Methylorubrum extorquens: one gene and its partners. The protein of the gene in region 1 interacts with the protein of each later gene in a pairwise test. Links are inferred from orthologs where the notes say so. Each region holds a gene or a part of one and is shown in the gene's direction. Other genes may lie near its edges.

What was found.
Region 2: the proteins of secA (region 1) and secB interact in binary tests that used the Escherichia coli proteins (3 or more experiments, as listed by UniProt). The link is inferred for Methylorubrum extorquens from one-to-one orthologs.
Region 3: the proteins of secA (region 1) and secG interact in binary tests that used the Escherichia coli proteins (3 or more experiments, as listed by UniProt). The link is inferred for Methylorubrum extorquens from one-to-one orthologs.
Region 4: the proteins of secA (region 1) and ybgC interact in binary tests that used the Escherichia coli proteins (3 or more experiments, as listed by UniProt). The link is inferred for Methylorubrum extorquens from one-to-one orthologs.

Annotation. Positions count from the first base shown.
Region 1 is NZ_JALJXF010000001.1:4,539,360-4,544,704, reverse strand. What follows is about bases 874-4,374. They hold secA (preprotein translocase subunit SecA), read left to right. Parts: upstream 874-1,261; coding sequence 1,262-4,174; downstream 4,175-4,374. Other genes in these bases: J2W78_RS21215 (GNAT family N-acetyltransferase), read left to right, coding at 4,182-4,374. In the rest of the region: J2W78_RS21225 (peptidylprolyl isomerase), read right to left, coding at 1-796; more of J2W78_RS21215, read left to right, coding at 4,375-4,592; ampC (class C beta-lactamase), read right to left, coding at 4,597-5,345. UniProt on the Escherichia coli protein: Required for protein export, interacts with the SecYEG preprotein conducting channel.
Region 2 is NZ_JALJXF010000001.1:4,280,396-4,285,179, reverse strand. What follows is about bases 956-3,895. They hold secB (protein-export chaperone SecB), read left to right. Parts: upstream 956-2,142; coding sequence 2,143-2,649; downstream 2,650-3,895. Other genes in these bases: J2W78_RS20005 (MFS transporter), read left to right, coding at 3,575-3,895; J2W78_RS20010 (hypothetical protein), read left to right, coding at 2,841-3,443; J2W78_RS20020 (Tim44/TimA family putative adaptor protein), read right to left, coding at 956-1,658. Also shown: mltA (murein transglycosylase A), read right to left, coding at 1-926; more of J2W78_RS20020, read right to left, coding at 939-955; more of J2W78_RS20005, read left to right, coding at 3,896-4,784. UniProt on the Escherichia coli protein: One of the proteins required for the normal export of some preproteins out of the cell cytoplasm. It is a molecular chaperone that binds to a subset of precursor proteins, maintaining them in a translocation-competent state.
Region 3 is NZ_JALJXF010000001.1:1,093,491-1,098,264, forward strand. Bases 747-3,676 are described here. They hold secG (preprotein translocase subunit SecG), read left to right. Parts: upstream 747-1,944; coding sequence 1,945-2,409; downstream 2,410-3,676. Other genes in these bases: J2W78_RS05440 (Tsi3 family protein), read left to right, coding at 747-856; J2W78_RS05445 (cysteine hydrolase family protein), read right to left, coding at 877-1,350; J2W78_RS05450 (hypothetical protein), read right to left, coding at 1,371-1,652; J2W78_RS05460 (CTP synthase), read left to right, coding at 2,602-3,676. Also shown: tpiA (triose-phosphate isomerase), read left to right, coding at 1-347; more of J2W78_RS05440, read left to right, coding at 344-746; more of J2W78_RS05460, read left to right, coding at 3,677-4,230; J2W78_RS05465 (DUF350 domain-containing protein), read left to right, coding at 4,382-4,774. UniProt on the Escherichia coli protein: Subunit of the protein translocation channel SecYEG. Overexpression of some hybrid proteins has been thought to jam the protein secretion apparatus resulting in cell death; while this may be true it also results in FtsH-mediated degradation of SecY.
Region 4 is NZ_JALJXF010000001.1:919,870-924,505, forward strand. What follows is about bases 1,250-4,041. They hold ybgC (tol-pal system-associated acyl-CoA thioesterase), read left to right. Parts: upstream 1,250-2,330; coding sequence 2,331-2,753; downstream 2,754-4,041. Other genes in these bases: J2W78_RS04420 (DUF4142 domain-containing protein), read left to right, coding at 1,465-2,181; tolQ (protein TolQ), read left to right, coding at 2,944-3,660; J2W78_RS04435 (ExbD/TolR family protein), read left to right, coding at 3,692-4,041. Outside these bases: Holliday junction branch migration DNA helicase RuvB, read left to right, coding at 1-225; more of J2W78_RS04435, read left to right, coding at 4,042-4,141; cell envelope integrity protein TolA, read left to right, coding at 4,156-4,636.

The DNA of each region.
Region 1 (5,345 bases):
GCTCCTTCATCTCGTCGAAGGTCGGCACCGGCTTCGTCCGCTTCTCCTCGACGCGCAGCACATGCCAGCCGAACTGGGTCTTCACCGGATCGGAGATCTGGCCCGGCGTCATCTTGAAAGCGGCGTCGGCAAACGGCTTCACCATCCGCTCCTGGGTGAACCAGCCGAGATCGCCGCCCTCGGTCTTGGAGCCGGGGTCCTTCGAGACCTCGCCCGCGATCTTGGCGAAATCCTCGCCGCCCTTGATGCGCGCGGCGATCTTCTTCGCCTCGTCCTCGCTCTCGACGAGGATGTGGCGGGCCCGCACCTCCTCCTCGGGCTTCATCGACTTCACGGTCTGTTCGTAGAGCGCCTTGGCGGCCTCGGGCGTCACCGCCTTCTTGGCCTCGCGCTCGAGGTAGTCGTCGAGCAGGAGCTTGTCGCGGAAGTAGGCGAGCTTGCGCTTGAACTCCGGCGATTCGCCGACCTTGGCGGCTTCGGCCGCCTGCGCGCCGACCTTGAGATCGACCATGTAATCGACGAGCAGGTTCTGCTTGGCCCCCTCATCGACGCCCGGCAGCGACAGCGCCGGATCCTCGCCCGCGATCGCGAGGTCGGCCGCCGTGACCGGCTGGCCGTTGACCCGCGCCACCACCGTCTCCGGCGGGACCGCCGCCGAGACGGGAGCGGGCGCGCTGGGCGTCTTCTGGCCCGCAGGCGCTGGCTGGGCCGCCGGCGCTTGCGCGAGGGCGGCGCCCGGCAGGGTGAGCATCAGCGCGAGGGCGCTCGCGCGCCGGAGGGAGAACGGAATCGGCATCGGAAGCGTCGTTCCTTGGGCGTCGTCCCCGCCGGGCCGGTCTGTACGCCGTCCGGCTTCGTCCCGCGGGGCTCGTCGGGAATGCGGCAGGTGCCGCGAAGCGCGACACAGGTGGAACCTCTTCCGGGCAAAGGCAAGCGTGGCCGTGATCGTCGCGAGGTCTCGTGACCGCGGGTCGATGAGGCTGTCGCACGAAGAGCGATGGCACCGCCTGTCGGGGGCGAAAAGTACCGCGCGGAGCGGGCTTTTCAGAAATTTGGATCCTGAGCGGAGCGAGAGCTTGAGCCCGCGGCGGCGGGCGCCGACGATGAAGGCCGGCCAAAAAGCCGGACCGGGCGACCTCTTGACTGTCCGGTCCGGCACTACCGGATGCGCCTGCGGATATTTACCTCTATAAGCCCGCCCAACGCAGGCCGGCGGCGCGAAAAATGCCGCTCGCGACGACCTCACGACCGCAGGTTCACGATGCTCGGTGCCCTCGCCAAGAAGATTTTCGGCTCGTCCAACGACCGCCGCGTCAAGGGTTTTCGCCCACGCGTCGCGGCCATCAACGCGCTCGAACCGGAAATCAGCGTTCTCTCCGACGAGCAGCTGCGCGCCCGCACGCAGGAGTTCCGTGACCAGCTCGCCGCCGGCACCCGCCTCGACGACCTCTTGGTGCCCGCCTTCGCCACCGTGCGCGAGGCGGCCAAGCGCGTGCTCGGCCAGCGCCACTTCGACGTGCAGATGATCGGCGGCATGGTGCTGCACGAGTCCGGCATCTCGGAGATGAAGACCGGCGAGGGCAAGACCCTGGTGGCGACGCTGCCGGTCTACCTCAACGCGCTCGAGGGCAAGGGCGTCCACGTCATCACCGTCAACGACTACCTCGCCTCGCGCGACGCGGAGTGGATGGGCCGGGTCTACCGCTTCCTCGGGCTCACCGTCGGCACCATCGTGCACGGGCTCGACGACGGGCAGCGCAAGGAAGCGTATACCTGCGACATCACCTACGGCACCAACAACGAGTTCGGCTTCGACTATCTTCGCGACAACATGAAGTACGAGCTCTCGCAGATGACGCAGCGGGGGCACCACTTCGCCATCGTCGACGAGGTCGATTCGATCCTCATCGACGAGGCGCGCACGCCGCTCATCATCTCCGGCCCGGTGGACGACCGCTCGGAACTCTACGTCGCCGTTGATACGGTGATGCCGCGCCTGACGCCTGAGCATTACGACCTCGACGAGAAGCAGCGGCAGGTCTCGCTCACCGAGGCCGGCAACGAGTTCATCGAGGAGGAGCTGCGCGCCGAGGGCATCCTCAAGGAGGGCGACCTCTACGACGCGCACAACGTCACCATCGTCCACCACGTGAACCAGGCGTTGCGCGCCCACACCCTGTTCACCCTGGACAAGGACTACATCGTCAAGAACGACGAGGTCGTCATCATCGACGAGTTCACCGGCCGCATGATGCAGGGCCGGCGCTACTCGGAAGGCCTGCACCAGGCGCTGGAAGCCAAGGAGCGGGTGACGATCCAGCCCGAGAACCAGACGCTCGCCTCGATCACCTTTCAGAACTACTTCCGCCTCTACAAGAAGCTCGCCGGCATGACCGGCACCGCCTCGACCGAGGCCGACGAGTTCGCCGAGATCTACAAGCTCGACGTGGTCGACATCCCGACCAACAAGGAGGTCGAGCGCGTCGACGAGGACGACGAGGTCTACCGCACCGTCGAGGAGAAGTACGAGGCGATCATCAAGGAGATCGACAAGGCGCATGCCCGCCACCAGCCGATCCTGGTCGGCACCGGCTCGATCGAGAAATCGGAGCTGATCGGCGAACTGCTGAAGAAGGCCGGCTACACCCTGCTCGACTATTCCGACCCGAACGCTCTGACCGACGTCTACAAGGCCGCCCGCGAGAACCGGGTGACCAAGCGCTTCGCCGTGCTCAACGCCCGCTTCCACGAGCAGGAAGCCTACATCGTGGCCGAGGCCGGCGTGCCGGGCGCGATCACCATCGCCACCAACATGGCCGGTCGCGGCACCGACATCAAACTCGGCGGCAACCTCGAGATGCGCATCGAGAAGGAGCTCGGCGGCATGGCGGAGGGGCCTGAGCGCGACGCGGCGATCGCAGCGCTGAAGGCCGAGATCGCCGAGAACCGCACCAAGGTGCTGGCGTCGGGCGAGAAGGCTGACCCGGAAGCGGGCCGGAAGAAGGATCTGCCGGGCGGGCTCTACATCATCGGCACCGAGCGCCACGAATCCCGGCGCATCGACAACCAGCTGCGCGGCCGCTCCGGCCGCCAGGGCGATCCGGGCCGCTCGAAATTCTACCTGTCCCTCAAGGACGACCTGATGCGGATCTTCGGCTCCGACCGCATGGACGGGATGCTGCAGCGGCTCGGCCTGGAGCAGGGCGAGGCGATCATCCACCCCTGGATCAACAAGGCGATCGAGAAGGCGCAGCAGAAGGTCGAAGCGCGCAACTTCGACATGCGCAAGAACGTGCTCAAGTACGACAACGTGATGAACGACCAGCGCAAGGTCGTGTTCGAGCAGCGCCGCGACCTGATGGGCCAGGACAGCGTGCGCGAGACCGTGGACGAGATGCGCCACGGCGTGATCGACGACTTCGTCGCCGTGCACATCCCCGAGAACGCCTATGCCGAGCAGTGGGACGCGGAGGGGCTGAAGCACCGCGCCCTCGACGTGCTCGGCCTCGACCTGCCGGTGGAGGAGTGGGTCCGGGAAGAGGGCATCGCCGACGAGGAGATCCGCGAGCGCCTGCGCAAGGCTTCCGACGAATCCTACGCCGCCCGCGTCGAGCGCAACGGCGTGGAGGTGATGACCTATGTCGAGAAGCAGGTGGTGCTGCAGGTGCTCGACCACCTCTGGCGCGAGCACCTCGTCACCCTCGACCACCTGCGGCAGGTGATCGGCTGGCGCGGCTTCGCTCAGCGCGACCCGCTCAACGAGTACAAGTCCGAGGCGTTCGAGCTGTTCAACGGCCTCGTCACGGCCCTGCGCGAGCAGGTGACCGCCCAGCTCTCGCATGTCGAGATCATGCAGCAGCAGCCGGAGGGCTTCACCGACGGCGGGTTCGAGAGCGCTGGCTTCAGCGAACCGCAATTGCCGCCGATGTTCCCCGAGCACCGCGACCCGGTGACCGGCGAGAACGAGTTCGCCTTCGCCGGCTCGGGCAGCGACGGCGGGGCGGGCGGCGCCTACGGCTTTGCCGCACGCGAACTCTCGACGGACGCCGCCGTGCTGGAGCGCAAGCCCGACGACGCCTCCACCTGGGGCCGGGTCGGCCGCAACGAACCCTGCCCCTGCGGCTCGGGCAAGAAGTACAAGCACTGCCACGGCCGCTTCGCTACCGAGGCGTGAGCCTGCGGTGAGCGGCGCGCTCGTCTACGGGCTGGAGCCGGATCTCGACGCGGAGACCTTTTGGGGTGTCCTCGTCGAATCCGGGCTCGAGCCCTGGCGACCGGACGAAGATCTCGAACGACTCCGGCGGATTCTGAAGGGTTCCGACCTGATCGTCACCGCCCGGCTCGGCGGGCGCCTCGTCGGCGTGGCGCGCACGCTGACCGATTTCGCCTTCTGCGCCTATCTCGCCACCCTCGCGGTTGCCCGCGACTGCCAGGGCCTCGGCATCGGCCGCCGGCTGATTGCGGAAACGCGGGCGGCGGCCGGCCCCGAGGTCTCGCTGCTGCTCACGGCCGCGCCGGGGATCGAGGGCTATTACGAGGCCCTCGGCATGCCGCGCGTGCCGCACGCCTTCCGCACCGACCGGGAGCGGTGACGGGTCAGGGCGCCTCGGCCGCCAACGCCTCCAGTACCGCGTGGGCTGCTGCGATGCGCGCTCGTATGGGAAACGCGCGGTTGGCTAGCATGACGAGGCCGATGCGTTTGGCCGGTACGAAGGCGACGTAGGCGCCAAAACCGTTGGTCGAGCCGGTCTTGTTGAACAGCGTCGCCCCCGTCGGCACCTGTGGCGGATCGAGCGGCGCGGCAGGTTGCGCCTCGAACCGCACCGGATCGGCGTTGCCGGCCTGAAGGCGCTCCAGCGGGATCGGAAAGGGCAACTGCTCCCAGCCGAGCCCCTGCACCATCGCATCGGTCCGGACATAGCCGACATGGGTGCCTTGAACCGCCTGCCGCATCGGCGGGTCGAGGCGGCCGGGATCGATGTTGGCCTCGACGAAGCGGATCATGTCGGCGGCGCTGGATTTGACGCCGTAGGCCTCCCCGTCGAGGACGCCCGGATTGACCCGGATCGGCGTGCCGTCCCGGCCGTAACCCCAGGCGTAGTGCTCGCTCTTGGCGGCGGGCACGCGGATGAAGCTGTGCGTCAGGCCGAGCCCCGGAAACAGCCGGGTTTCCACCAGGCCGGCGAAGTCGCCACCCATGGAAGCGGCGGCGGCGGCTCCGAACAGGCCGAGACTGGGATTGGAATAGAGCCTCTGCGTTCCGGGCGGCGCGGAGGGTTGCCACCGGCGAAAGTAGGCGATCATCGCCGCCTCGTCGGTGACGCTGTCGGGAAATTGCAGCGGCA
Region 2 (4,784 bases), 260 kb from region 1 along the record:
GCGGCGCCGGGCGGCCCGAGGGCGGGGTCGGTCACCGGCTCGGTCCGGAAGAAGATGTAGGACGCGTTCATCCGCATCAGCCGGCGGGCATGGTCGGGGTTGGCCCGCAGCCACGCCGTCCAGCGCTCCAGGCTCAGCCCGTTGATCGGCAGATGGCCCTCGTTGACGAGCAGCTTGCCGATCGAGGTGTAGGGCTGGCCGTTCTTGCCGTCGTAGAGCACCCGCATCCCGCGTCCGTCGGGCAGGCGCACTCGCCCGGACCCCTGCACCTGCAGCACGAAGAGGTCCACGGCGTCGCGCAGCCACAGCAGCGGCCGGGTGCGCTCGCCGAGTGCCCCGTCCTCGATCGCCGCGCGGTCGGGATAGGGGACGAGCCCGGTCTCGGTGCGCCGGCCCGCGCGGTAGATCGGATCGAGCCCCGGCGCCGTCTCGCCGGGGGCGAGGCTGACGAGGTCGTCCGGCCGGGCCAGCACGGGGGCGGTGTAGCCGGGGCCGGGCTCGAGCGACCCGGTGAGTTCCGGCTCGAAATAACCGGTGAGGAAGCCGACCCGGCGCTCAGGCTCCGTTCCAGAGGCCGGGCGGACGATGCGGTAGGCGGAGAACCGCGCCTCGAAGAATGTTTTGGCTTCGTTCGGCTTCACCTCGGCTGCGGCGGCGCAGGCCGCCGCGAGGTCGGCGGGCGAGCCCGTCACGCCCCCGATCTGGGGCGGGTTGGGGCCGGGCCCGGCGCAGGTGCGGCGGAAGGCGTCGAGAGAGGCCGCCCCGTCATCCTCGCGCCAGCCGGGCAGGGCTGCGAGGGGGACCGGCTCCAGCACGGCGCCCGGCACGCGCGGAGGCCCATCCGCGCGTGAGGGTACGGCGGGAATGGAAACGGCCGCAGCGGCGAGGACCGCTGCGGCCGGAAGGGAAACGCGCAAACACGGCATGAGGCGAAACGATCAGCCGCCCGCGTCGGTGGCGACGAGTTGCCAGTTCGGGTCGCGCGAGCCGAGTGTGCGGGCGAAGGTCCACACGTCTGGCACTTCGACGCCGGTCTCGGCATTGCCATCGATCACCTTGCCGTCCGCATCGCGGGTGGCGGTGATGAGGTTTGAGAGGAAGCGCACGGTGATCTGGGCCGCACGGTTCTTCACCTCGACGGCGGCGATCTCCGCCTTGTCGATGGAGATGAAGGTGGTTTCCGCGGTCTCGTTGCGCTTCTCGCGCTCGGAGATCGCCCGCTCGAAGCCCTCGCAGACCTCCCGCGAGAGGAGCGTGCGCAAGGTCTTGCGGTCTCCCTTGGCGAAGGCGGTCACGATGGTTTCGTAGGCGCCCTTGGCCCCTTCGAGGAAGGCGCGGGGCTCGAAGGTCGGCTCGAGCTGCACCACCTGCTCGAGGCCGCGGGCGACCGCCGAGCCCGGCTCGGCGATGCCCCGCCAATCGCGGGTCGCGGTCTGCACGGCCGCCGCTCCTGCCGGGCTGCGGTCGGCGCCGGGCAGGCGGACCACGTTGTCGCCCTCGCTGCGGCCGGCCGGCGGCTCGGTGCGATTGCGCTCCACCGGCCGGAAGGGCGAGCGCTCGGTGCCGGTCTTCTGGCCCAGGACCGAGCGCAGCCGCCAGATCACGAAGACGGCCAGCGCCAGGAAAATCAGAGTGGTTGCGTCGAAGGAATCCTGCATCACCGATCCGAATCGTGACCGTCGCACACGTGAGTCCGGCGCCCGTAAGGCCGCCCGGACGGGAAAGGTCCGCCCCCTGATCCCGCCCGCCGCGCTCCGGGAGATGGTTCCGCGAGGTTCCCGACCGGAGCCGGAGAAGGGTTCGCGAGACCGGCTCTTAGCCGAGGGCGGCGCGGGGATCGACCCGGGAACGGAGACCTTGGTAGGCGCTTGGGTCTGAATGTCTCCGACTGTTCGAAGTCCGTGACCTTACCGTGATATGGGCGGACCTGCGAGGTATTCCAGGGAAACGAATCAGACGAGCCGCCGCGTCCCATTCACGCGCGCCGCTGAACCGGGGTTCGAAGCCCGGTCCGGGCCGAGGCGGTCGCATCGGTTCGGCTTGTTCGCCGCATACGGGCATGGTAGCCGCAGCCCGCGCCGAAGGGGCGCTCTTTGGCCGGGACACGTGCGCGCCGAAGACGACGCAAGAAGGAGAGACGCCATGGCCGATACCGCGGCACCGAACGGCAACGGCGCGCAGGGCCAGGATCTCGCGCCCGCGATCAACGCGCTGGCGCAATACGCCAAGGATCTCTCCTTCGAGAACCCGAACGCGCCGCGCTCCCTGCAGCCGCAGGAGGGCGGACCCCAGATCAACATCCAGGTCAACGTCAACGCCCAGCAGATCGCCGACGCCGACTTCGAAGTCGAGCTGACGCTCGAGGGCGATGCCAAGATCCAGAACGAGGTGCTGTTCGCCTTCGAGCTGAAGTACGCCGGCATCTTCCGCATGCGCAACATCCCGCAGGAGCAGATCCACCCGGCGGTGATGATCGAGTGCCCGCGCCTGCTGTTCCCGTTCGCGCGCCAGATCGTCGCCGAGGCCGTGCGCAACGGCGGCTTCCCGCCGCTCTACATCGACCCGATCGATTTCGTCGGCCTCTATCAGCAGAAGATGATGGAAGCGCAGGCCCAGGGCGGCCAGCCGGGCGCGCCGCTCGCCTCCTGAGGCGAGGCTTCGCGTAGACCTTCCTCTCGAATTCTCTGAGCAAAACCCCAGGGCTGACGGCCCTGGGGTTTTGTTTTGCATCATTTGTTTGATTTGCGGTGTCTTGTGGCTCTCTGGCCGCAGAGCTCGCGCAACAGCTGTGTTAGCGCGCCGGTCGCAGCCGATTTTGGCTGCCGACCCGAGCCTTCCCGATGTTCCGCCGTCCGACCTTTGCCGCGCTTCTCCTGGCGCTCGGCCTGTCCGCTTGCACCACCGTTGCGCCCAATACGCTCTCGCCGCAGGAGACGGCCAACCTGCGCTTTACCAGTCTTGAGGTTCGCGTCCCGCCCGAGGCCGCGATCCGTTGGAGCGCTGCCGAAGACGATTACCTGCGCGCCCGCGGCCTCTCGCAGACCGATCCGGCTCTCACCGCGACGCCGGCCGCCCGTGCCCATCTGCGCGATCTCGCCGCGAGCCGCCTCAAGCGCGCCCTGGAGCGCGTGACCGCGGCCCGGCCTGAGGGCTCCCGGCCGGTGCGGCTCGTCGCCACGATCAACCGGGTCGATATCCCCTCCGCCGCGCAGCGGGTGCTCATCGGCGGCCATCCGAGCGTGCAGGCCGACATCGCCGTGGTCGACGCGCGCTCGGGCGCGCTGCTGACGACGTACCGGGGCGCGATCGGCACCCGACCCGCCGGCCAGGGCGCGGTCGCTTTGGTGGATGCCGTCATGGTCTCGGCCGGGGCCGATGACCAGTTCGACCGGGCCGCCAACGATTACGCCGACGGCTTCCAGCGCTGGCTCGCGCCACGGTAGCCGGGCCTCATAGTCCGGGCCTGCGCATCCGGGTCGCGCCGCCGGGGCCGAGCCCGGCGGCGATGGCGAGCGTTGCCCTGAGGGCGGCGGTACGCTACGGCCGCCGCCCCCGGCCCGCCCCCAAGGACAGCATGGCGCCCACCACCCACCTTGCCCTGATCAACGTCTTCATCGGCGACATCCAGGGCGGGCTCGGGCCGTTCCTCGGCACGTGGCTTGCGCAGATGCGGCAGTGGAGCCCGTCGCAGGTCGGGCTCGTCACCACGCTGGTGGGGGTGGGCACGCTGTTGCTCAGCGGCCCCTTCGGCGCGCTGGTCGACCGGCTTGGGCGCCCGCGCCTGCTCATCGTGGTCTCCTGCGTCGCGATCCTCGCCGGCACGCTGCTGCTGATGCCGGCCCATTCCTTCGTGCCGGTGCTGGCAGCACAGTTTCTGGCTGCGGCCGGCGGCACGTTGCTGCTGCTCGCGGTCACGGCGCTGACGCTGGGCGTCGTCGGCAAGGAGGCGTTCCCGCGCCAGCAGGGGCGCAACCAGGCCTTCAACCATGTCGGCATCCTGATCGCGGCCGGGCTCATCACCCTCGGCACCGCCCATTTCGGGCCCGAGATCGCCTTCTGGGTCTTGGGGGCCATGGCCGCCGCCGCCATCGCCGCCGCGTGGGCGATGCCGGCCGGCACCTTCAGCCGGCGCCGGGCGGCCGGCTGGACGGAGGAGGACGAGACGGAGCCCGCCCGCTCCTCCTACCTCGACGTCTTCACCAACAAGCGGCTGCTCGTGCTCGCGGTGGCGCTCGCCCTGTTCCAACTCGGCAATGGCGGCATGCTGACCCTGCTGGGGCAGAAGCTCGTCCACACGGCGGACAACCCCACCGCCTGGACCGCCCGATACGTCATGGTGGCCCAGCTCGTGATGGTGCCGGTGGCGCTCGCCGCCGGCTCGCTTGCCGACCGGCGCGGCCGGCGCCAGCTCCTCATCGCCGCCTGCTTCGTCCTGCCAATCCGGGCGGCGCTCTCGGCCTTCATCGACGACCCTTACTGGCTCATCACCGCCGAGATCCTCGACGGCGTGGCCTCGGGCATCATCGGCGTGGCGGTGCCGGTGGTGGTGGCCGACCTCACCTGGGGTTCGGGCCGAACCCAGACGGCGCTCGGCACGGTCAACGCCGTGCAGGGCGCGGGCGGCGCGCTCTCGGCATGGTACGGCGGTCTCGCCCAGGGCTGGTTCGGCTGGAGCGGATCCTTCCTGGCGCTCGGCGCAGCGGGCCTCGGGGCGCTTGCCCTGGTCTGGTGGCTTGCCGCCACCACCGAGGACAGCCGCTCCCAGCGCCGCCGCACCCGGCGCG
Region 3 (4,774 bases), 3.4 Mb from region 1 along the record:
AGCAGGGCCGGGCGCTCGACATCGTGCGCGCGCAGCTCGCCATCGGCCTGCCGAAGGGCGCGACCGGCGCCGACACGGTGATCGCCTACGAGCCGGTCTGGGCGATCGGCTCGGGCCGCACGCCGACCGCCAAGGAGATCGCCGAGGTCCACGCGTCGCTGCGCGAGATGCTCGACAAGCTCGTCGGCGAGGAGGCGCACAAGATCCGCATCCTCTACGGCGGCTCGGTGAAGCCCTCGAACGCCCGCGAACTGATGGCGGTGGAGAACGTCGACGGCGCGCTGGTCGGCGGCGCCAGCCTCGTAGCGGAGGACTTTTTGGGAATCTGCCGAGCCTACGAGGGGTGAGCGTTCCCCAGCCGCGCAGCGCCGCGGGGCGCATCGGGCCGAGACTGTTCGGCGCCCGGCCGCTTCTGTCGGCCGCCGGAACGATCCTCGTTTTCCTCACAACCACGGCATCGCAGGGTGCGGCGATCACGGCCCCGGGCGGCTGTCGGCCGACCCTCGATATCCCCAAGGGTTTTTCGGCCCAGGCACGCGGCGACGAGATCGTCCTGCAACCGATCGGGCAGCAGGGCCGGCGCAGCGTGTTCGAGATCAGGCTGATGCCCGGACAAGGCAGTGACGCGGCTCCCATGCCGAAGCGCCGGCCGCTCGGTGCGACGATCGCCCGCTACCGGGTCACGCGCGAGGCCGGAGGATCCGGCGGCGAGGAGACGACGCTCGTCGCCGAGGTCGAGCGTTCGGGCGGTGTCGTGCGCCTCGAAGCGACGGTGCAGCGAGACGACGGGGCCGAGCCGGATTTCGAACCGGCATGGTCGGCGCTGGCGACCGCGCGCTGCACCGCGACCCGCTGAGCCCGTGATTTGCCCGTAGGCTACATCGCCTCGGGACCGATCAGAACGCTTCCGAAATGATGCCGCCAGAGCTCGGCTCCGAGTGAGCCGGAGCGGTCGAGGGACGATCCGACGCTGAGCCACGGCAGCAGGGTCGGGCGCAACCCGGCATCGAACAGCATGAAGCCGGCGGCGAGACAGCAGGTCTCCGACTGCACGCCGCAGACGAGGACGCGCTCGATGTCGAGCGCCCTGAAATGATCGATCAGCGCGAGCGGCGGCAGGTAGCCGCGCTTGACGAAAACCCGGTCGGCCGGGACCAGCGGCTCTTCGTCCGCCGGCGGCGCCCAGCCGAGTTGCGCCCTGAACGGCGTCACCGCCTCGTCGTGCCGCTCGACGGTGGCGACCGTGTGCAGCGTCCGGCTTAGCGCGGCGATGCCCGCGACGATCGTGCCTGGCACGCGAAAGCTCGCCTGGTCATCGACGACGAGGAGGGCCTGCCGGTCCCGTCGCATGGAACGCGCCGGGCTCGCGGTCAGTCCGCCCGGGCCGGCGCCTTCGCCACCGCCTCCTTGGTGCGTTCGATCATCGAGAGCACCGCGACGTAGAAGGCCTGCTGCAGCGGGCTCATCGCGTCCGGCCGGATCCGGTCGGAGAGGGCTGCCTGCAGCGCATCCATCGCCTGCGCCCGCCCCGCCGGATCGGGCCGCTCCAGGGCGATCCGCAGGAGGTCGGACTGCACGGCCTCCATCTCCTCGCGGTCGGCGCGGTCAATGAAGGCGGCGAACCGCCCGGCTTCGTGCTGAAAATCGCTCATTCCGACTCCTCGCACGGGCCGTGGCCCTATGACCATGCTCCTGCGGCGTTTTTCCAGAACGCTGTCTTTATATCGAGGCGAGCGGCGGCTCCGGATGCCGCGACACATCCTTCGTGTGGGCCTCGTGCAAATCGTTTGTCCCGCCCGCTTGCATGAAGGCCGGTTGGCGCGGGTGGGCAAACGGTGTAGGAGCCCCCACTTCGTGCAGCGGATACGCGGGCGCGCTGCTTTTGCGCGCGACCTTTAGTCCGGCACACCGACAGCGTCCGCGCGAGCGGGCACCGGAATCGCTATGCAGACCGTCCTCATCGTCGTCCACCTCATCATCGTCCTGGCGCTCATCGCCGTGGTGCTGCTGCAGCGCTCGGAGGGCGGGCTCGGGCTCGGCGGCGGCGGGGGCGGCGGCGTCTCAGGCTTCATGACCGGCCGCGGTCAGGCGAACGCGCTCACGCGGGCGACCGCGATCCTGGCGGCACTCTTCTTCACCACCAGCATCGCGCTGGCGATCATGGCCCACCGCACCGCTGCGCCGCGCTCGATCCTCGACGAGGCCGGGACGCCGCAGGGCCAGACGCAGACCCAGAAGCCGGTGAACGCGGACAACCTGCTCGACACGCTTCGCAGCGGCGCTCCGGCTCAGCCCGGCCAGCCGGCCTCGGTGCCGACCGACGCGCCCGCCACGCCGGCGACGCCGGCTCCCGCCCCGAGCACGCCGCCGGCCGCACCGACGACGCCGGATGCGCCGCAATCGCGCTGAGCCCGCTGCGGCCGAGCCGCACCATCTGCGGATAAGACCCTTGCGGCCGGCGCATCGGCCGCGGGGATGTGAGAGACGAATTCCTCAACGGCATGAGGGGCCTCGCCCCGTGCCGCCTCCCGCGTGGCCGGCGGGGTGCGGCAACCGTTGCGGTTTGGCGAATCGCTTGAGCCCCTTTATGGACCGGAGCCCATGACGCGGTACGTTTTCATCACCGGCGGCGTGGTTTCCTCCCTGGGTAAGGGCCTCGCCTCCGCCGCCCTGGCAGCTTTGCTCCAAGCCCGCGGCTACCGCGTGCGCCTGCGCAAGCTCGACCCCTATCTCAACGTCGATCCGGGCACGATGAGCCCGACGCAGCACGGCGAGGTGTTCGTCACCGACGACGGCGCCGAGACCGACCTCGATCTGGGCCATTACGAGCGCTTCACTGGCCTGCCGGCTTCACGCGCCGACAACGTGACCACGGGGCGGATCTACCTCGACATCATCACCAAGGAGCGGCGCGGCGACTATCTCGGCGCCACGATCCAGGTGATCCCGCACGTCACCAACGCCATCAAGACGTTCGTGCTCGACGGCAACGACGATTACGACTTCGTGCTGGTCGAGATCGGCGGCACGGTCGGCGACATCGAGGGCCTGCCCTTCTTCGAGGCCATCCGCCAGATCGGCCAGGAACGCCCGCGCGGCAGCGTCTGCTACCTGCATCTAACGCTGCTGCCCTACATCCCGTCCGCCGGTGAATTGAAGACCAAGCCGACGCAGCACTCCGTGAAGGAGTTGCGCTCCATCGGCATCCAGCCCGACATCCTGCTCTGCCGCTGCGACCGGCCGATCCCGCAAGACGAGCGGCGCAAGCTCGGCCTGTTCTGCAACGTGCGGGAGAGCGCAGTCATCGAGGCGCGCGACGTCGATACGATCTACGCCGTGCCACTTTCCTACCGCGAGGCGGGCCTCGACCGGGAGATCCTGGCGCATTTCCAGATGGAGCCCGAGACTGAGCCGAAGCTCGACCTCTGGCAGGACATCCTCGAGCGGGTGCGCAACCCCGAGGGCGAGGTCACCATCGCCATCGTCGGCAAGTACACGGGGCTCAAGGACGCCTACAAATCGCTCACCGAGGCGCTGACGCATGGCGGCATCGCCAACAACGTCCGCGTCAACCTCGAATGGATCGAGGCGGAGGTGTTCGAGCGCGAGGACCCGGCGCCGTTCCTCGAAGGCTTGCACGGCATCCTCGTGCCCGGCGGTTTCGGCCAGCGCGGCGCGGAGGGCAAGATCCGCGCGGCCCGCTACGCCCGCGAGCGCAACATCCCCTATTTCGGCATCTGCTTCGGGATGCAGATGGCGGTGATCGAAGCGGCGCGCTCGCTCGCCGGGATCGAGGGGGCCAACTCCACCGAGTTCGGCACGACCGAGGAACCGGTGGTCGGCCTTCTCACCGAGTGGATGCGCGGCAACGAGCTGGAACGCCGTGCGGCCGAGAGCGATCTCGGCGGCACCATGCGGCTCGGCGCCTACAAGGCGACGCTCGGTGCGGACACCAAGATCGCGCAGATGTACGGCGGCACCGAGATCTCGGAGCGCCACCGGCACCGCTACGAGGTCAACATGGCCTATCGCGCGTGTCTAGAGGCCAAGGGTCTGCGCTTCTCCGGCACCTCGCCGGACGGACTGCTGCCCGAGACAGTTGAACACGAGGGCCACCCGTGGTTCATCGGCGTGCAATTCCATCCGGAGTTGAAGTCGCGCCCCTTCGAGCCGCACCCGTTGTTCAAAGGGTTCATCGCCGCCGCGATCGAGCAGAGCCGGCTGGTGTGACAGGAAGCGGTGCGATCCTCGAAGAGCGATTGCATCGCTGTCCAGGCGCCAAGAGCGCCCGCGGAGCGGCCTCGGCTCAGCCGAGGCGTCGAGCGAAGCGTGAGCCAAGGCCGCGGATGCGGCCGCCGGCGCTTGAGGCTGGAGGGAGCCATTGACGACGATCTCGGGCTTGCCGGCCTTCCTTGCCTACTTCGCCGTCTCCCTCGGGCTCACTGCCCTCTACCTCGTGACCTACCTCACCGCGACGGCGCACCGGGAGATCGCCCTGGTGCGCGAGGGCAACCTTGCCGCGTCCCTGGCGCTCGGCGGCAGCCTGCTCGGCTACTCGATCCCGCTCTCGGCGGCGGTGCGCTATGCCGGCTCTCTGATCGACTGCATCGTCTGGGGGCTCGTCGCCCTGGTGGTGCAGGTCGCGATTTACTGGATGATGCGGCCGCTGCTGCCGAACCTGTCGCGGCGGATCGACGAGGGTGAGACCGCGCCCGCCGTGCTGCTCGGAGCCGCTTCTCTCGCGGGCGGCCTCGTGAACGCTGCCTGCATGAGC
Region 4 (4,636 bases), 3.6 Mb from region 1 along the record:
GGCCCGGTCGGGATCGAGACCATCGCGGCGGCCTTGTCCGAGCCGCGCGACGCGATCGAGGATATCATCGAGCCTTACCTGATCCAGAAGGGCTTCGTGCAGCGCACCCCGCGCGGGCGGGTGCTGACGCCGCACGCCTTCCGGCACATGGGCTTTGCCGAACCCCGCCGCGATCCGGGCTCGCAGTTCGGCCTGTTCGGCGGCAGCGATGACCCGGATGCCTAACGGTGCGAGCCCCGTCTCAGTTACGCGACGGACGGTGCTGATTGGGCTCGGCGCAACGGCGCTGACCGGGGCGGGGACGGGCGCCTATGCGGTCGGCATCGAGCCGATGCGGTTCGCGGTGACGCGCTACCGCTTGCGGCCGATCGGCCCCTGGCCGTAGGGCCTGACCTTGCGGATCGTCGCGCTAGCCGACATCCATGTCTGCGAGCCCTGGATGCCGACTGCGCGCATCGCTGGCATCGTCGCAGCGGCTAATGCCCTTCGAGGCGACGTAATCGTGCTGCTCGGCGACTACGTCTCCGGCATGCGAGTCGTCACGCGTTACGTGGACGCTGCCGAATGGGCGCCGGTGCTCGGACAACTCGCCGCGCCGCTGGGCACCTACGCCATCCTCGGCAACCACGATTGGTGGGAGGACAAGACGGCCCAGGCCCGTGGCGCCGGCCCGACGATCGCGGGCGAGGCGCTCCGGCGCGCCGGTATCCCCGTTCTGGAGAACGATGCGCGGCCGCTCTCGGTCAGGGGTCATACGGTGTGGCTCGCCGGGCTCGGCGACCAGCTCGCGCTACTGCCGGGTCGGAAGCGCCACAGTCACCCCCGCATCGGCCTCGACGACTTGGCCGGAACGCTGGCGAAGGTCCTCGACAGCGCGCCCGCGATCCTGCTGGCGCACGAGCCCGACATCTTTCCGCAGGTCCCGCCGCGGATCACGCTCACGCTCTCCGGTCATACCCATGGCGGACAGGTGCGCTTATTCGGGCGCTCTCCGGTCGTCCCCTCTCTCTACGCCAACCGCTTCGCCTAAGGCCATGTCCGCGAGCAGGCGGATCTCATCATTTCCGGTGGGCTCGGCACGAGCATCGCGCCGGTGCGTCTCGGCGTACCGCCGGAGATCGTCGTCGTCGAACTCGGGGCCGATGGTCCAGGGAACTGAGACATGCGTCGACCACATAGCAACCGCGACATAATCGACGAAAAAGTGAGCATATTTTAACTATTCAAGGCTGCATCGGCGATAATCCCCGCGATGCAAATGCGAAACAACCATCTGTCATACAACGATTTATTTTGAACCTGCAGATTCTTCCAGCGGCAATCCGGCGCATCTGCGGCCATCGAAGGCAGCGTCGGCGGCATGCGGAACAGGCGTGCACCGCACAAGTTGAGGGCCCGACCCCGCTCTTCGGGAGCGCCGGCCCAACGAACGATTTCAGCACGACCTTCAAGGAACTCTCCGCCATGAAGACGACCGTCCTGGCCGCCCTCGGCCTGTCCGTCGCTACCCTCGCCACGCCCGCCCTGGCTCAGGACGCCCTGCCGCTGCGCATCGGCAGCGACGCGCCGATCGGGCGCGCCGCAACTGACACCCGCGATTTCCGCGCCGAGGCTTTGCGCTCGGATGCTACCAGCATCGAAGCGAGCCGGATCGCCCTGGAGCGTTCCCGCAACCCGAGGGTCCGCAACTATGCCAACCGGATCCTCGTCGAGCGTGAGGCCACCACCCGGGCGCTGCTGCCCGAGGGCACCTCGCTGACCGCCAGCGGTCGCGTCGTATCCGACCAGCAGGGTATCCCGACCCGCCTCGACAACCCGCTTGGCGTGGTGCTGGCCCCTGTGACGCTGGCCGCCAACATCGGCACCGGCATCGTCGGTGGCGTGCTCGGCGGCGTTGGCCTCGTGGACAACAGCCCGGGCGAGCCCGGCCGTCGCGTCGCCCTCGGCCCGAACGGCCAGCAGCGCCTCGAGCGCCTTCGCTCGGCCCGCTCGGCCCGCGAGTTCGACCAAGCCTATGTCGCCGGTCAGGCTCGTTCGGATGCGCGCACGCTGGCCCTCTACAGCAGCTATGCCCGCAACGGCGACAGCGCCGACGGCCGCACCTTCGCGAACCAGGCTCTGCCCTACATCGCCGACGAGCACGCCCACTCGGCGAGCCTCGCCAACCGCATCGGCGGCTGATCCAAGCAGACCCATCCCATCTGGCAGGGCTGTTCCCGAAAGGGGGCGGCCCTCGCCTCATGACGCCGATCGACGACAGGCCGCGCGCTCGTCTCGCCATGCGCGGCCTGAACCTCTAGACACCGGTTCTTCCTCGCAACCGGATTTCCATGACGACAGCGGCACCTGAGAATGCGCACCGGCTCCCGGTGCGGATCTATTACGAGGACACCGATTTCTCGGGCTTCGTCTATCACGCGAGCTACCTGCGCTTCATGGAGCGGGGCCGCACCGAACTCCTGCGCACTCTCGCGGGCGACCAATCCGAGATGCACGCGGAAGGCACAGGCCTCGTCTTCGTCGTGCGGAAGATGACCCTCGACTTCCTCAAGCCCGCCCGCATGGACGATTGGATCGACGTGCTGACTTGGTCGAGCGAGCTGCGCGGCGCCTCGATGCATCTCGCTCAGGAAGTGCGCCGCGGCGGGGAAACGCTGGTACGCGCCGAGGTCGTGGTCGCCTGCGTCAGAAACGGCCGGGCGATCCGCCTGCCGGACGGGTTGCGCCGGGCGCTCACCCCACCCAACACCTGAACGAAACCGATCCTTAACCTTGAGAGGTGCTTAACGATCCCTCGCAGGGAAAGCCTCATCGCCACGAAAGTGCCCGGAGGCGACCCTTACTTTCGACAGATTCACGAGTGATCTCAAGCCTCATCGCTCAAAGGATCAGTCGGCAGTCCGGTGCGCCTCGGCGCGGCCCTGACGACGCGAGGATCGTTCGATGACCCCAGCCGATGCCATGCAGGCCGCGCCCGTCGCAGACATGAGCCTGTTCGGCTTGTTCTGGCAGGCGCACTTCGTCGTCAAGCTCGTGATGGTGGGCCTGCTCGGCGCCTCGATCTGGTGCTGGTCGATCATCGTCGACAAGACCCTGCTGTTCCGCCGGGTCGAGGCCGAGATGGACGCCTTCGAGGAGGCGTTCTGGTCCGGCCGCTCGCTGGAGGAACTCTACCGCTCCTTCAACGACCGCCAGCCCACCGGCCTCGGCGCGCTGTTCGTCGCCGCCATGCGGGAGTGGAAGCGCTCCTTCGAGGGCTCGGGCCGGCAGATCCACTCGCTGTCGCAGCGCATCGACAAGGTGCTCGACGTGACGATCCAGCGCGAGGTCGAGCGGCTCGATTCGCGCCTCCTGTTTCTCGCCTCGATCGGCTCGGCCGGCCCCTATATCGGCCTGTTCGGCACGGTCTGGGGCATCATGACCGCCTTCACCTCGATCGCGGCCTCGAAGAACACCTCGCTCGCCGTCGTGGCGCCCGGCATCGCCGAGGCTCTATTCGCCACCGCCATCGGCCTGTTCGCGGCGATCCCGGCGGTGCTCGCCTACAACAAGCTTCAGGCCACCGTGTCGAAGTCGCAGTCGCGGTTGGAGGGCTTCGCCGACGAGTTCTCGGCGATCCTGTCGCGGCAGATCGACGAGCGCCTTTCGGTCGCCGCCTGATCCGGCCGTTACAGCAGCGGGAGCCAATCCAATGGGCATGACGCACGGCGCGGCACAGGGCGGCGGCAAGCGCCGCCGCCGCGGACGGCGCGGACACGGCGCCATCAACGAAATCAACATGACGCCGTTCATCGACGTCGTGCTGGTGCTGCTGATCGTCTTCATGGTCGCGGCACCGATGATGACCGTCGGCGTGCCCCTCGACCTGCCACAATCGAAGGCGAGCCCGCTCAACTCCGACGTCAAGCCGATCACGCTCTCGATCCGCCGCACGGGCGAGGTCTATCTCGGTGAGGTCGAGCTGAAGGACGACGACATCGTGCCCCAGCTCATGCAGACTTCGAAGACCGGCACCGAGGAGCGGGTGTTCGTGCGCGGCGACAAGCGCGTCGATTACGGGCGCGTGGCCCAGGTGATGGCGATCGTGACCGGCGGCGGCTTCAAGAAGGTCGCCCTCGTCACCGAGCCGGAATCGAATTAGCGGAGCAAGGCACCGTGGCTCTGCGCTGGCCCAATTCACTCACCGAGCCTTTCCGAAATCGCGAACCCGGCGTCTGGATCTCGGCCGCGGCCCATGCTGCCGTGCTGGGCGCCGCCCTGTTCGCCGTCGCCGCACCGGCCATGCCGGACGCGCAGGAAGGCGTGCCGGTCGAGGTGCTGACCGAGCAGCAATTTTCCGAGCTGACTCGCGGCGAGCGCAACGCGGAGAAGCCCGAGAACACCCCGAACCGCGCCGATCGCGTGGCGGAGAAGCACGAGCAGCGCGAGCCCGAGAACGCCAAGACCGACGCACCCGCAGCCCCCACCCGAACCGCCGATACCCGCCTCGCCGCCGTCGACGCGATGCCGCTGCGCGCCGACTCCGCCGACCCGGTGAAGGAGGAGGCGGAAGCCGCAGCGGCCAAGGCGGAGGCCGCGAAGGCCGAAGCCGAGAAGGCGGCTGCGGCCAAGGCCGCCGAGGCGAAGGCCAAGGCCG